DNA from 3 places in the Streptomyces sp. NPDC001922 genome. Region 1 is predicted to be linked to each of the others. Evidence: riboswitches for the same ligand, from Rfam matches in the RefSeq annotation. Region 1 holds a riboswitch; each other region holds the start of a gene.

What was found. Region 1 has a riboswitch for thiamine pyrophosphate ahead of ACFYYR_RS12250 (thiamine ABC transporter substrate binding subunit). Riboswitches for the same ligand answer to the same signal wherever they lie in the genome.
Region 2: linked by a shared signal. The riboswitch ahead of thiC (phosphomethylpyrimidine synthase ThiC) and the one ahead of ACFYYR_RS12250 (thiamine ABC transporter substrate binding subunit) in region 1 are both predicted to bind thiamine pyrophosphate.
Region 3: linked by a shared signal. The riboswitch ahead of thiO (glycine oxidase ThiO) and the one ahead of ACFYYR_RS12250 (thiamine ABC transporter substrate binding subunit) in region 1 are both predicted to bind thiamine pyrophosphate.

Annotation. Positions count from the first base shown of each region.
Region 1 is NZ_JBIASV010000006.1:84,099-87,705, forward strand. Features, by position in the region: gene ACFYYR_RS12245 (ABC transporter permease) at 1-1,083, opposite strand, end outside; gene ACFYYR_RS12250 (thiamine ABC transporter substrate binding subunit) at 1,059-2,165, opposite strand; TPP riboswitch at 2,275-2,381, opposite strand; gene rlmN (23S rRNA (adenine(2503)-C(2))-methyltransferase RlmN) at 2,439-3,545, opposite strand.
Region 2 is NZ_JBIASV010000009.1:48,294-51,900, reverse strand. Features, by position in the region: gene ACFYYR_RS17860 (YibE/F family protein) at 1-1,236, opposite strand, end outside; TPP riboswitch at 1,450-1,592, shown strand; gene thiC (phosphomethylpyrimidine synthase ThiC) at 1,585-3,381, shown strand; gene ACFYYR_RS17850 (hypothetical protein) at 3,469-3,607, opposite strand, start outside.
Region 3 is NZ_JBIASV010000011.1:326,507-330,113, forward strand. Features, by position in the region: gene ACFYYR_RS22435 (NAD(P)/FAD-dependent oxidoreductase) at 1-1,029, opposite strand, end outside; TPP riboswitch at 1,317-1,429, shown strand; gene thiO (glycine oxidase ThiO) at 1,427-2,728, shown strand; gene thiS (sulfur carrier protein ThiS) at 2,725-2,925, shown strand; gene ACFYYR_RS22450 (thiazole synthase) at 2,928-3,607, shown strand, end outside.

The DNA.
Region 1 (3,607 bases):
CGGGGCGACGGCGAAGGTCCCGCCACTGGCGGCCGACGACTGCAGCGCCCGGTAGAAGGTCAGCCCGTACCCGTCGGGCCCGGCGAGGGACCGCTCCACCAGCACACCCAGCGGCAGCACGAGGAGCAGCCCGATGACCGCGACCACCGCCCAGAGCAGCCCCCACTGCCCCGCCCCATGAGGGCGCCGGGCCGTGGTCGCCGCGTCGACCAGCCGCAGCGCCGACTCCCGGCACCGCACCGTCCAGGCGTGCACCGCGAGGATCCCGGCGACGGCGGCGAACTGCACCAGGGTCAGCACGGCGGCGGTCGGCAGGTCCAGCAGCTGCGCGGTCTGCCGGTAGATCTCCACCTCGAGGGTGGCGTAGCGCGGGCCGCCCAGGATCTGGACCGCGCCGAAGGAGGTGAAGGTGAAGAGGAAGACCATCAGCGCCGCGGCGGCCACCGACGGGGCCAGCGCGGGCAGGGTGACCCGGCGCCAGGCCGCGAACCGGCTCGCGCCGAGCACCCGGGCCGCCTCCTCCTGGCCGGGGTCGAGCTGGGCCCAGAGGCCGCCCACGGTGCGGACCACCACGGCGTAGTTGAAGAAGACGTGGGCGAGCAGGATCGCCCAGACCGTGGTGTCCAGCCGGACGCCCCACAGCGCGTCGAGCATGCCGCCGCGGCCCAGCAGGGCGAGGAAGGCCGATCCGGCCACCACGGTCGGCAGCACGAACGGCACGGCCACGACCGCCCGCAGCAGCTGCTTGCCGGGGAAGTCGAATCGGGCGAAGACGTACGCGCCGGGCAGCGCGACCGCCAGGGTCAGCGCGGTCGAGGCCGCCGCCTGCCACCCGGTGAACCAGAGCACGTCCAGCACGTCCGGGTCGGTCAGGACCTCCCCGATCCGGCCGGTCCGCCACTGGCCGCCCTCCCGGAGGCCACGGCCGACGATGGCCGCCACCGGGTAGGCGAAGAAGAGCGCGAAGAACGCGAGCGGGACGGCCATCAGGCCGAACCGCACCGCGCCCCCGGGGACCGGCCGCCGCGCGCCGCGCCGGCCGGCTCCCCGGGGTCCGGCTACTTCAGAACGAGCGAGGACCACTGCTCGACCCACTGCTCACGGTGCCGGGCGATCTTCTGCGGGGCCAGGGTGGCCGGGTCGTCGATCTTCGCGCCGTACCGGGTGAAGATCCCGGGCACCTTCGCGTCCCGCAGCGCCGGGTTGACGAACATCCGCAGCGGCACGTCCTCCTGGAAACGCTTGGTCAGCAGGAAGTCGAGCAGGGCCTTGCCGCCCTTCTCGTTCTTCGCGCCGTTCAGCAGCCCGGCGAACTCGATCTGCCGGAAGCAGGTGCCGGTCGCGACGCCGGTGGGGGCCTGCTTCGGCTGCGGCTTCACGCCCATCGTCTCGGCGGGCGGGCTGGAGGCGTAGGAGACGACGAGCGGCTTGTCGCCCTTCCGTCCGGCGGCCGAGCCGGAGAACCGGTCGTTGTAGGCCTGCTCCCAGCCGTCGACCACCTCGACGCCGTTGGCCTTCAGCTTCTTCCAGTAGCCCTGCCAGCCGGACTCCCCGTACTCGGCGGCCGTGCCCAGCAGGAAGGCGAGGCCGGGCGAGGAGGTGGCGGCGTTCTCGGTGACGAGCAGGTTCTTGTACCGCGGCTCGGTCAGGTCGGCGAACGTCTTCGGCGGCGCCAGCTTCTTGTCGGCGAAGTACTTCCGGTCGTAGTTGACGCAGATCTCACCGGAGTCGACGGGGGTGACCCGGTGCTCGGCGGCGTCGAGCTGGAGCTTCCGGTCCACCCCGGCCAGGCCCTTCGCCTCGTAGGGCGTGAACAGGTCGTGGTCGAGCGCACGGGACAGCAGGGTGTTGTCCACCCCGAAGAAGACGTCCCCGCGCGGGTTGCCCCGGGAGAGGATCTCCTGGTTGACGGCGGCACCGGCGTCCCCGCCGGGCAGCAGCTTCACCGTGTAGCCGCTCTGCTTCTCGAACTGCTTCAGGACGGCCGGTGAGACGTTGAACGAGTCGTGGGTGACCAGCGTGACCGTCTTCGACGAGGCGCCGTTCCCGGAGTCCCCTCCGCCACAGGCGGCCAGGGCGGGTATGCCGACCGCTGCCGCGAGGACGGCCGCGGCGACTCTTCCGGTGGTGCTTCTGCTGGCCGTGCTTTTGCTGGTGGTGCTCACTGAGTTCCTCCTGGCTGCGTTCCCCGGAACCGTCGGCTCCGGACTCCCGCCCAGGAAGAGACGCGGCCCCGCCCGGTGCCGCGGAGCGCGGCCGGGCGAGGCGCAACAGCTTGAGTGGTGACCGAACTCCCTACGCCGGAATGACCCGGTTCAGGTTCGAGGGTCTGCGGCTCGCTGCCGCACTCTCAGCGCTGTGGCGCTCCCCTGTCGGAATCTGCATGTATTCGAACACACCCTAGCAACCGGCCCGGGTCCGCCCCGGGCCGGTTCCGGTCAGCGCTCGGAGGCGGCCAGCTGCCCGCAGGCCCCGTCGATCTCCTGGCCGCGGGTGTCGCGGACGGTCACCGGCACACCGTGGGCCTCCAGCGCGGCGACGAACGCCTTCTCGTCCTCCGGCCGGGACGCGGTCCACTTGGAACCGGGCGTCGGGTTGAGCGGGATGAGGTTGACGTGCACCCGGTTGCCCTTGAGCAGCCGTCCGAGCAGGTCGGCCCGCCACGCCTGGTCGTTGATGTCCCTGATCAGCGCGTACTCGATGGAGATCCGGCGGCCGGACTTCTCCGCGTACTCCCACGCCGCGTCGAGCACCTCGCGCACCTTCCAGCGGGTGTTCACCGGCACCAGGGTGTCGCGCAGCTCGTCGTCCGGCGCGTGCAGGGAGACCGCGAGCCGGCACTTGAAGCCCTCGTCGGCGAACCGGAGCATGGCCGGCACCAGACCGACCGTGGAGACGGTGATGCCGCGCTGGGAGAGACCGAGGCCGTCGGGCTCGGGGTCGGTGAGCCGGCGGATGGCGCCGACGACCCGGTTGTAGTTGGCCAGCGGCTCGCCCATCCCCATGAAGACGATGTTCGACAGCCGGGCGGGGCCTCCGGGGATCTCGCCGTCCCGCAGCGCCCGCATCCCGTCGACGATCTGGTGCACGATCTCGGCGGTCGACAGATTGCGGTCCAGACCGGCCTGCCCGGTGGCGCAGAACGGGCAGTTCATCCCGCAGCCCGCCTGCGAGGAGATGCACATGGTCACCCGGTCCGGGTAGCGCATCAGCACGGACTCCACCAGCGTCCCGTCGAAGAGCTTCCACAGCGTCTTGCGGGTGGTGTCGTTGTCGCAGGAGACGTGCCGCATCACGGACATCAGCTCGGGCAGCAGCTCGGCCGCCAGCTTCTCCCGGGCCGCGGCCGGGATGTCGGTCCAGTCGGCCGGGTCGTGGGCGTACCGCGCGAAGTAGTGGCGCGACACCTGACCGGCGCGGAACGGCTTCTCCCCGATGGCGGCCACGGCCTCGCGGCGCTCGGCGGGGCTGAGGTCGGCGAGGTGCCGCGGGGGCTTCTTGGCTCCGCGCGGCACGGCAAAGGTGAGTTCTCCGGGCTTAGGCATGGCCGTACCAGTGTCGCAGATCGCCGGAGGGCGTCCGGGCCGGGGCTCACCCTGGTCACGTG
Region 2 (3,607 bases), on a different contig from region 1:
GACCAGCGCGGCCAGGACCGTGGTCACCGGCACCGACGCCACCAGACCGATGCTGCCCACCAGCGTCCGCACGATCTCCTCCGCGACGATCTCGCTGTTCGCGACCGTCCCCACACTGCTCTGCGCGACCGAGAACAGCAGCAGCAGCGGCAGCGCCGCGCCCGCGTAGGCCAGCACCAGGGTGTTGACCACCGACGCGATGTGGTCCCGGCCGATGCGCAGGCCCGCCCGGTAGAGCCGGCGTACCGACATCGTCGGATCCGCCTGCTTCAGCTCCCACACCGCCGAGGTCTGCGTCACCGTCACGTCGTCGAGCACGCCCAGCGAACCGATGACCACCCCGGCCAGCAGCAGACCGCTCAGATCGATGCCCGGGAACAGACCGTGGATCAGTCCCGTCTCGTCCGAGGTGTTGCCGGTCAGCCGCGCCCAGCCGATGAACAGCGAGCCCAGCAGGCCGATCAGCAGCAGCGAGATCAGCGTGCCCAGCACGGCCACGGACGTCCGGGCGCTGACGCCGTGGCACATGTACAGCGCGATCAGCATGATGGCGCTGCTCCCCACCACCGCCACCACCAGCGGATTCGACCCCTGCAGGATCGCCGGCAGGATGAACAGGGACAGCACCGCGAAGCTCACCGCGAGCGCGATCAGAGCGAACAGACCCCGCAGCCGGCCGACGGCCACCACCGCGATCGCGAAGATGCCCGCGAGCAGGGCCATCGGGACCGTCCGGTCCGCGTCGGTGACCGAGTACTGCAACTCCCGCGGCGCGTCCGGGGCGTACGCCACGACGACCCCCTGCCCGGCTTCCAACTGCCGTGGCGCGTCGGGCTGGACGATCTCGTCGAACTTCCGGCCCTTGTCCTTGCCGGAGGTGATCTCCACGGTCGCCTTCTTGCACGTACCGCCGTCCCGGCCCGCACCGCCCTGCCCCTGCGGGGGCTGCTGCTCCGGCCCACCGGAGGCGGGCGGCTGCTGGGACCCGCCGCCCGCGCTGGCGCAGCTCACCGCCGTGACGGTGAGGACCCGGCCCGACTCGGTCTTCCGGTCGAAGCCGACCCCGGAGGGTTTGTGGTCCGGCACACCGCCCGGCCAGAGGACGACCAGCCCCGCCACGACGGCCGCGGCGAACGGGATCAGCACCGCCGCGATGACCTTGCGGAGGTGCCGGGAGACGGGCGCGGCGGGACCGTGGCTGTGGGTGTGCGCGTGGGCATCGGGCGATGGGGTCACCGACCGATCATCGCAAGAGCGGGAACGGGCGGAACCCGCGCCACCGGTACCCGCGAGTACGGCCCGCTGCCTTCCGGACGGGCCGCACGCCGCGCACACCGGCCCGTGCGCAGCGGAGTTCACCGAGCGGGAACCGGGGGAGCGCCCGGGCCGGGACCGCGCCCCCGCAGCCCCCCTTTTCACCTTCCGGAACGAACCGTTAACGTGAAGGCACTTTGCACACGCGGGAGCTCGGAGCACCGGGCTGAGAGGGCGCTGACGGACGGACCCGGGGAAGACCCCGGACCTCACAGCTGCGTCGACCGCCGAACCTGTTACCGGGTAATGCCGGCGTAGGGAGTAGGTCTCATGACCATCCAGGATGCACACACGCCTGCCTCGACTGCGGACGACTCGACTGCGGACGAGGCGAAGACGATCGGGTGGCACAAGGGCTACCTGACCGGATCGCGCCCCGACCTCAGGGTCCCGGTGCGGCAGGTGCACCTCACCAACGGCCGGGACGTCACGCTGTACGACACCTCCGGCCCGTACACCGACCCTGCCGTCGGCACGGACGTCCGCCGCGGACTCGCGCCGCTCCGGGAGAACTGGATCGTCGGCCGGGGCGACACCGAGGAGTACGCCGGGCGGCCGCTGCGCCCCGAGGACGACGGCATCAAGCACACCTCGCCGCGCGGCGGGCTGAAGAACCTCGACGCCGTCTTCCCGGGCCGTCCGCGGCAGCCCCGCCGGGGCCGGGACGGCGCCGCGGTGACCCAGCTCGCGTACGCCCGGCGCGGGGAGATCACCGCGGAGATGGAGTACGTCGCGCTCCGCGAGAACGTCTCCCCGGAGGTGGTGCGCGAGGAGATCGCCGCCGGACGCGCGGTGCTCCCGGCCAACGTCAACCACCCGGAGATCGAGCCGATGATCATCGGCAAGCGGTTCCTGGTGAAGGTGAACGCCAACATCGGCAACTCCGCGGTCACCTCCTCCATCGAGGAGGAGGTGGAGAAGATGACCTGGGCCACCCGCTGGGGCGCCGACACGGTCATGGACCTCTCCACCGGCCGCAACATCCACACCACCCGCGAGTGGGTGCTGCGCAACTCCCCCGTCCCGATCGGCACCGTCCCCCTCTACCAGGCACTGGAGAAGGTCGACGGCAAGGCCGAGGAACTGACCTGGGAGATCTACAAGGACACCGTCATCGAGCAGGCCGAACAGGGCGTGGACTACATGACGGTCCACGCCGGCGTGCTGCTGCGCTACGTCCCGCTCACCGCCCGCCGCAAGACCGGCATCGTCTCCCGCGGCGGCTCGATCATGGCCGCCTGGTGCCTGGCGCACCACAAGGAGAGCTTCCTCTACGAGAACTTCGAGGAGCTCTGCGACATTCTGGCGGCCTACGACGTCACCTTCTCACTGGGCGACGGGCTGCGCCCCGGCTCGATCGCGGACGCCAACGACGAGGCGCAGTTCGCGGAGCTGAGGACGCTCGGCGAGCTCAACTCCGTGGCCAAGTCCCGCGGCGTGCAGACGATGATCGAGGGCCCGGGCCACGTCCCGATGCACAAGATCAAGGAGAACATCGACCTCCAGCAGGAGATCTGCGAGGAGGCGCCGTTCTACACGCTCGGCCCGCTGACGACCGATGTGGCGCCCGCGTACGACCACATCACCTCGGGCATCGGCGCCGCGATGATCGCCTGGTGGGGCACGGCGATGCTCTGCTACGTCACGCCCAAGGAGCACCTGGGCCTGCCGGACCGGGACGACGTGAAGACCGGTGTCATCACGTACAAGATCGCGGCGCATGCGGCGGACCTCGCCAAGGGGCATCCGGACGCGCAGGCGTGGGACGACGCGCTCTCCGACGCCCGGTTCGAGTTCCGCTGGGAGGACCAGTTCAACCTGGCGCTCGACCCGGACACGGCACGGGCCTACCACGACGAGACGCTCCCCGCGGAGCCCGCAAAGACCGCGCACTTCTGCTCCATGTGCGGTCCGAAGTTCTGCTCGATGAAGATCAGCAGGAGCATCACCGAACAGTTCGGCGGTGACTCCGGCGCCGACCCGGCGGAGATCGAGGCGGGGATGCTGGAGAAGTCGAAGGAGTTCGCGGCGAGCGGGAACCGGGTCTATCTGCCGCTGGCGGACTGACCGCACGCCCCTGCCGGCGAACGCACCGCCCCCGGCCCGTCCACGGACGAGCCGGGGGCGCGGCGTAGGTCCGGTGCCCGGCCGGCGTCAGGAACCCACGCCCGCCAGCTCCGCGACGGCCTCCCGCGCTGCCGTGAGCGCCCCCTCGCGCATCGTTCCCGACGACGGTGCCGTGCTGTTCTCGAAGTTGCTGCCGTTGTACGTGACGGTGACCACCGCGTTCTTC
Region 3 (3,607 bases), on a different contig from region 1:
GTCCCGCAGCCAGCACACCGACCAGGAGGCGCCGTCCGGATCGCCGCGCCGGACCGTGGTGTCCGCGGCGGCGTGGTGCCCCGCGTACTGGACGAACCGGCCGAACTGCTCGGACCAGAAGTAGGGCACCGGGTCGTAGACCTGCGCCTCGGCCGCTCCGCCGATGATGTCGGCGGCCACCGTGCGGGGCCCCTGGAGCGCGTTGTCCCAGTGGTGCACGAGGAGCCGCTCCCCGTACCGGGCGGAGGGGAAGGAGGCGCAGTCGCCGACCGCGTACACATCCGGTGCGGAGCTGCGCAGCCGGTCGTCGGCGCGGACCGAGCCGTCGGGGCAGAGCTCGATGCCCGATCCGGCCAGCCAGCCGGTCGCGGGGCGGGCTCCGATGCCGACCAGTACGGCGTCCGCGGGGAGCCGCGTGCCGTCCGCCAGCAGTACGGCGCCGGGCTCCACCGTCTCCACGCGCGCCCCGGTGATCAGCCGGGCGCCGCTCTCCTCGTACCAGCCCCGCATGGGCTCGGCGACCTCGGCGGGCAGGGCCCCGGCGAGGGGGCGCTCCGCGGCCTCGACGACGGTCACCGTGCAGCCCGCCTCCAGCGCCGCGGTCGCGAACTCCGCGCCGATCCAGCCCGCGCCGACCACCACGACGTCCTGCCGCGCCGCGAGCACCGGGCGCAGCGCCTCGGCGTCGTCCAGGGTGCGCAGCAGATGCAGGCCCGGCGCGTCGCCGCCGGGGAGGGTGACGGGGTCGGCGCCGGTCGCGATGACGAGCCGGTCGTACGGCACGGGCCCGGCCGCGGTCTCCACCACGTGTTCACCGGGGCGCACGGCGGTGACCCGGCGGCCGAGGAGCAGGTCGATGCCGAGGGCGGCGAAGTCGATCTCGAAGGCCGAGCCGTCGGCCTTGCCGAGCAGGACGGCCTTGGACAGCGGCGGCCGGTCGTACGGCTGGTGCGGCTCGGCGCCGAGCAGCGCGACACCGCCGGTCCAGCCCTGTTCCCGCAGCGCGACGGCGGTCTGCACCCCCGCCATGCCCGCGCCGACGATGACGACCCGGTCCCCGGTGTGCTGCCTGTCCTCACTCACACGGTCACTCTAGGTCCGCGGCGGGGGCCCGCCGCAGACCCGCGCACCGAGATCTCTGACACAGCATCATGCGGGGCTTCCGCGGGAAGGCGGCTTGTCCCGTCCGGCCTCGGGCCACCTGCCGGTCCCGCCGCCGGCCGTCCGCGGCCCGGCCCCGGGGCCCGGTACGGGGGGCCGTTCCGGTTCGCCGCTCCCTTCATGGGCCGGAAGGCGGCACGTTAAGGTGACGGCCGTAGAGCACTCGCGGGAGCCCGGACGGACCGGGCTGAGAGGGAGGCTGACCGGCCTCCGACCGTACGAACCTGATCCGGGTCATGCCGGCGAAGGGAGGGGCTGGACGCCCATGCACGCGCCCGAGAACGGCACCCCCGAGAAGAGCGCCCCGGCGCACGGGACCGCACCGCACACCGTCACCGCACAGCGCGGGACCCCCCGGCACACCACCGCGCAGCACCGTCATGACGTCCTCGTCGTCGGGGGCGGCATCATCGGCCTCGTCACGGCCTGGCGGGCGGCGCAGCGGGGGCTGCGCACCGCGGTCGCCGATCCGGTGCCCGGCGGGGGCGCCGCGCAGGTCGCCGCCGGGATGCTGGCGGCCGTCTCCGAACTGCACTACGGCGAGGAGACCCTGCTCGGCCTCAACCTCGCCTCCGCGGAGCGCTATCCGGAGTTCGCCGCGGAGCTGGTGGAGGCGAGCGGCCAGGACGTCGGTTACCGCGCCTGCGGCACCCTGGCGGTCGCACTGGACGCCGACGACCGGGCCCATCTGCGGGAGCTGCACGCCCTCCAGGTCCGCTGCGGGCTGGACTCGCAGTGGCTGACCGGGCGCGAGTGCCGGCGCCTGGAGCCGATGCTCGCGCCGGGCGTGCGCGGGGGGCTCCGGGTGGACGGCGACCACCAGACCGACCCCCGGCGGCTGGCCGCGGCGCTGGTCACCGCCTGCGAGCGGGCCGGCGTGGTGCTGCACCGCGGGTGGGCCCGGGAGCTGCGGGTGGTCCGGGACCGGGCGGTGGGGGCCGTGCTGGAGGACGGCACCGAACTGGCCGCCGGTCAGGTCGTCCTGGCCGGCGGCAGCCACAGCGGCCGCCTCGCCGGGGTCCCCGAGGCCGTCGTGCCGCCGGTCCGCCCGGTCAAGGGCCAGGTCCTGCGGCTGCGGGTGCCCGGGGCGTACGCGCCGTTCCTCTCCCGGACCGTACGGGCCGTGGTCCGCGGCGGGCAGGTCTATCTGGTGCCCCGGGAGAACGGCGAGCTGGTGCTCGGCGCCACCAGCGAGGAACTGGGCTGGGACACCACGGTCACCGCGGGCGGGGTGTACGAACTGCTGCGCGACGCCCATGAGCTGGTGCCGGGCATCACCGAACTCCCGCTGGTGGAGACCCGGGCCGGGCTGCGCCCCGGTTCGCCGGACAACGCCCCGCTGCTGGGACCCACCGCCCTGCCCGGACTGCACCTGGCGACCGGGCACTTCCGCAACGGCGTGCTGCTCACACCGGTCACCGGCGACGCTCTGGCGGAGGTGCTGTGCACCGGTGAACTCCCGCCCGAAGCCCGTCCGTTCAGCCCGCTGCGCTTCACCTCCGGAGGCCCCGCGGCCCCGGTGTCCGACGCATCCGACGCCCCCGTACGGCAGGAGCAGCCCGCGTGACCGTCTCCGTCAACGGCGAACCCCGCGAGGTCCCGGAGGGCACCACGCTCGACCGGATCGTCGCGACGCTCACCACCGCACCGGCGGGTGTCGCCGCCGCGCTCAACGAGGCCGTGGTGCCGCGGGGCCAGTGGCCCGCCACCGCACTCGGCGACGGCGACCGCGTCGAGATCCTGACCGCGGTCCAGGGAGGCTGACCATGACCGACACCACCGCTCCGACCGGCACCACCGCTCCGCCGGACACGGCCGCGGCCGATCCGTTCACCCTGGCCGGCACCACCTTCGGCTCCCGGCTGATCATGGGCACCGGCGGCGCCCCCAGCCTGGACGTGCTGGAACGTTCGCTCATCGCCTCCGGCACCGAGCTGACGACCGTCGCGATGCGCCGGCTGGACCCGACGGTCCAGGGCTCGGTGCTGTCCGTGCTCGACCGGCTCGGCATCCGCGTCCTGCCGAACACCGCGGGGTGCTTCACCGCGGGCGAGGCGGTGCTGACCGCGCGGCTCGCCCGGGAGGCCCTGGGCACCGACTGGATCAAGCTGGAGGTGGTGGCGGACGAGCGGACGCTGCTGCCCGATCCGGTCGAGCTGCTGGACGCCGCCGAAGTGCTCGTCGACGACGGCTTCACCGTGCTCCCGTACACCAACGACGACCCGGTCCTCGCCCGCAGGCTGGAGGACGTGGGCTGTGCCGCGATCATGCCCCTGGGCTCGCCCATCGGCTCCGGGCTCGGCATCCGCAACCCGCACAACTTCCGGCTGATCACCGAGCGGGCGCGGGTGCCGGTGATCCTGGACGCCGGTGCGGGCACCGCCTCGGACGCGGCGCTGGCCATGGAGCTGGGCTGTGCGGCGGTGATGCTGGCCTCGGCGGTGAC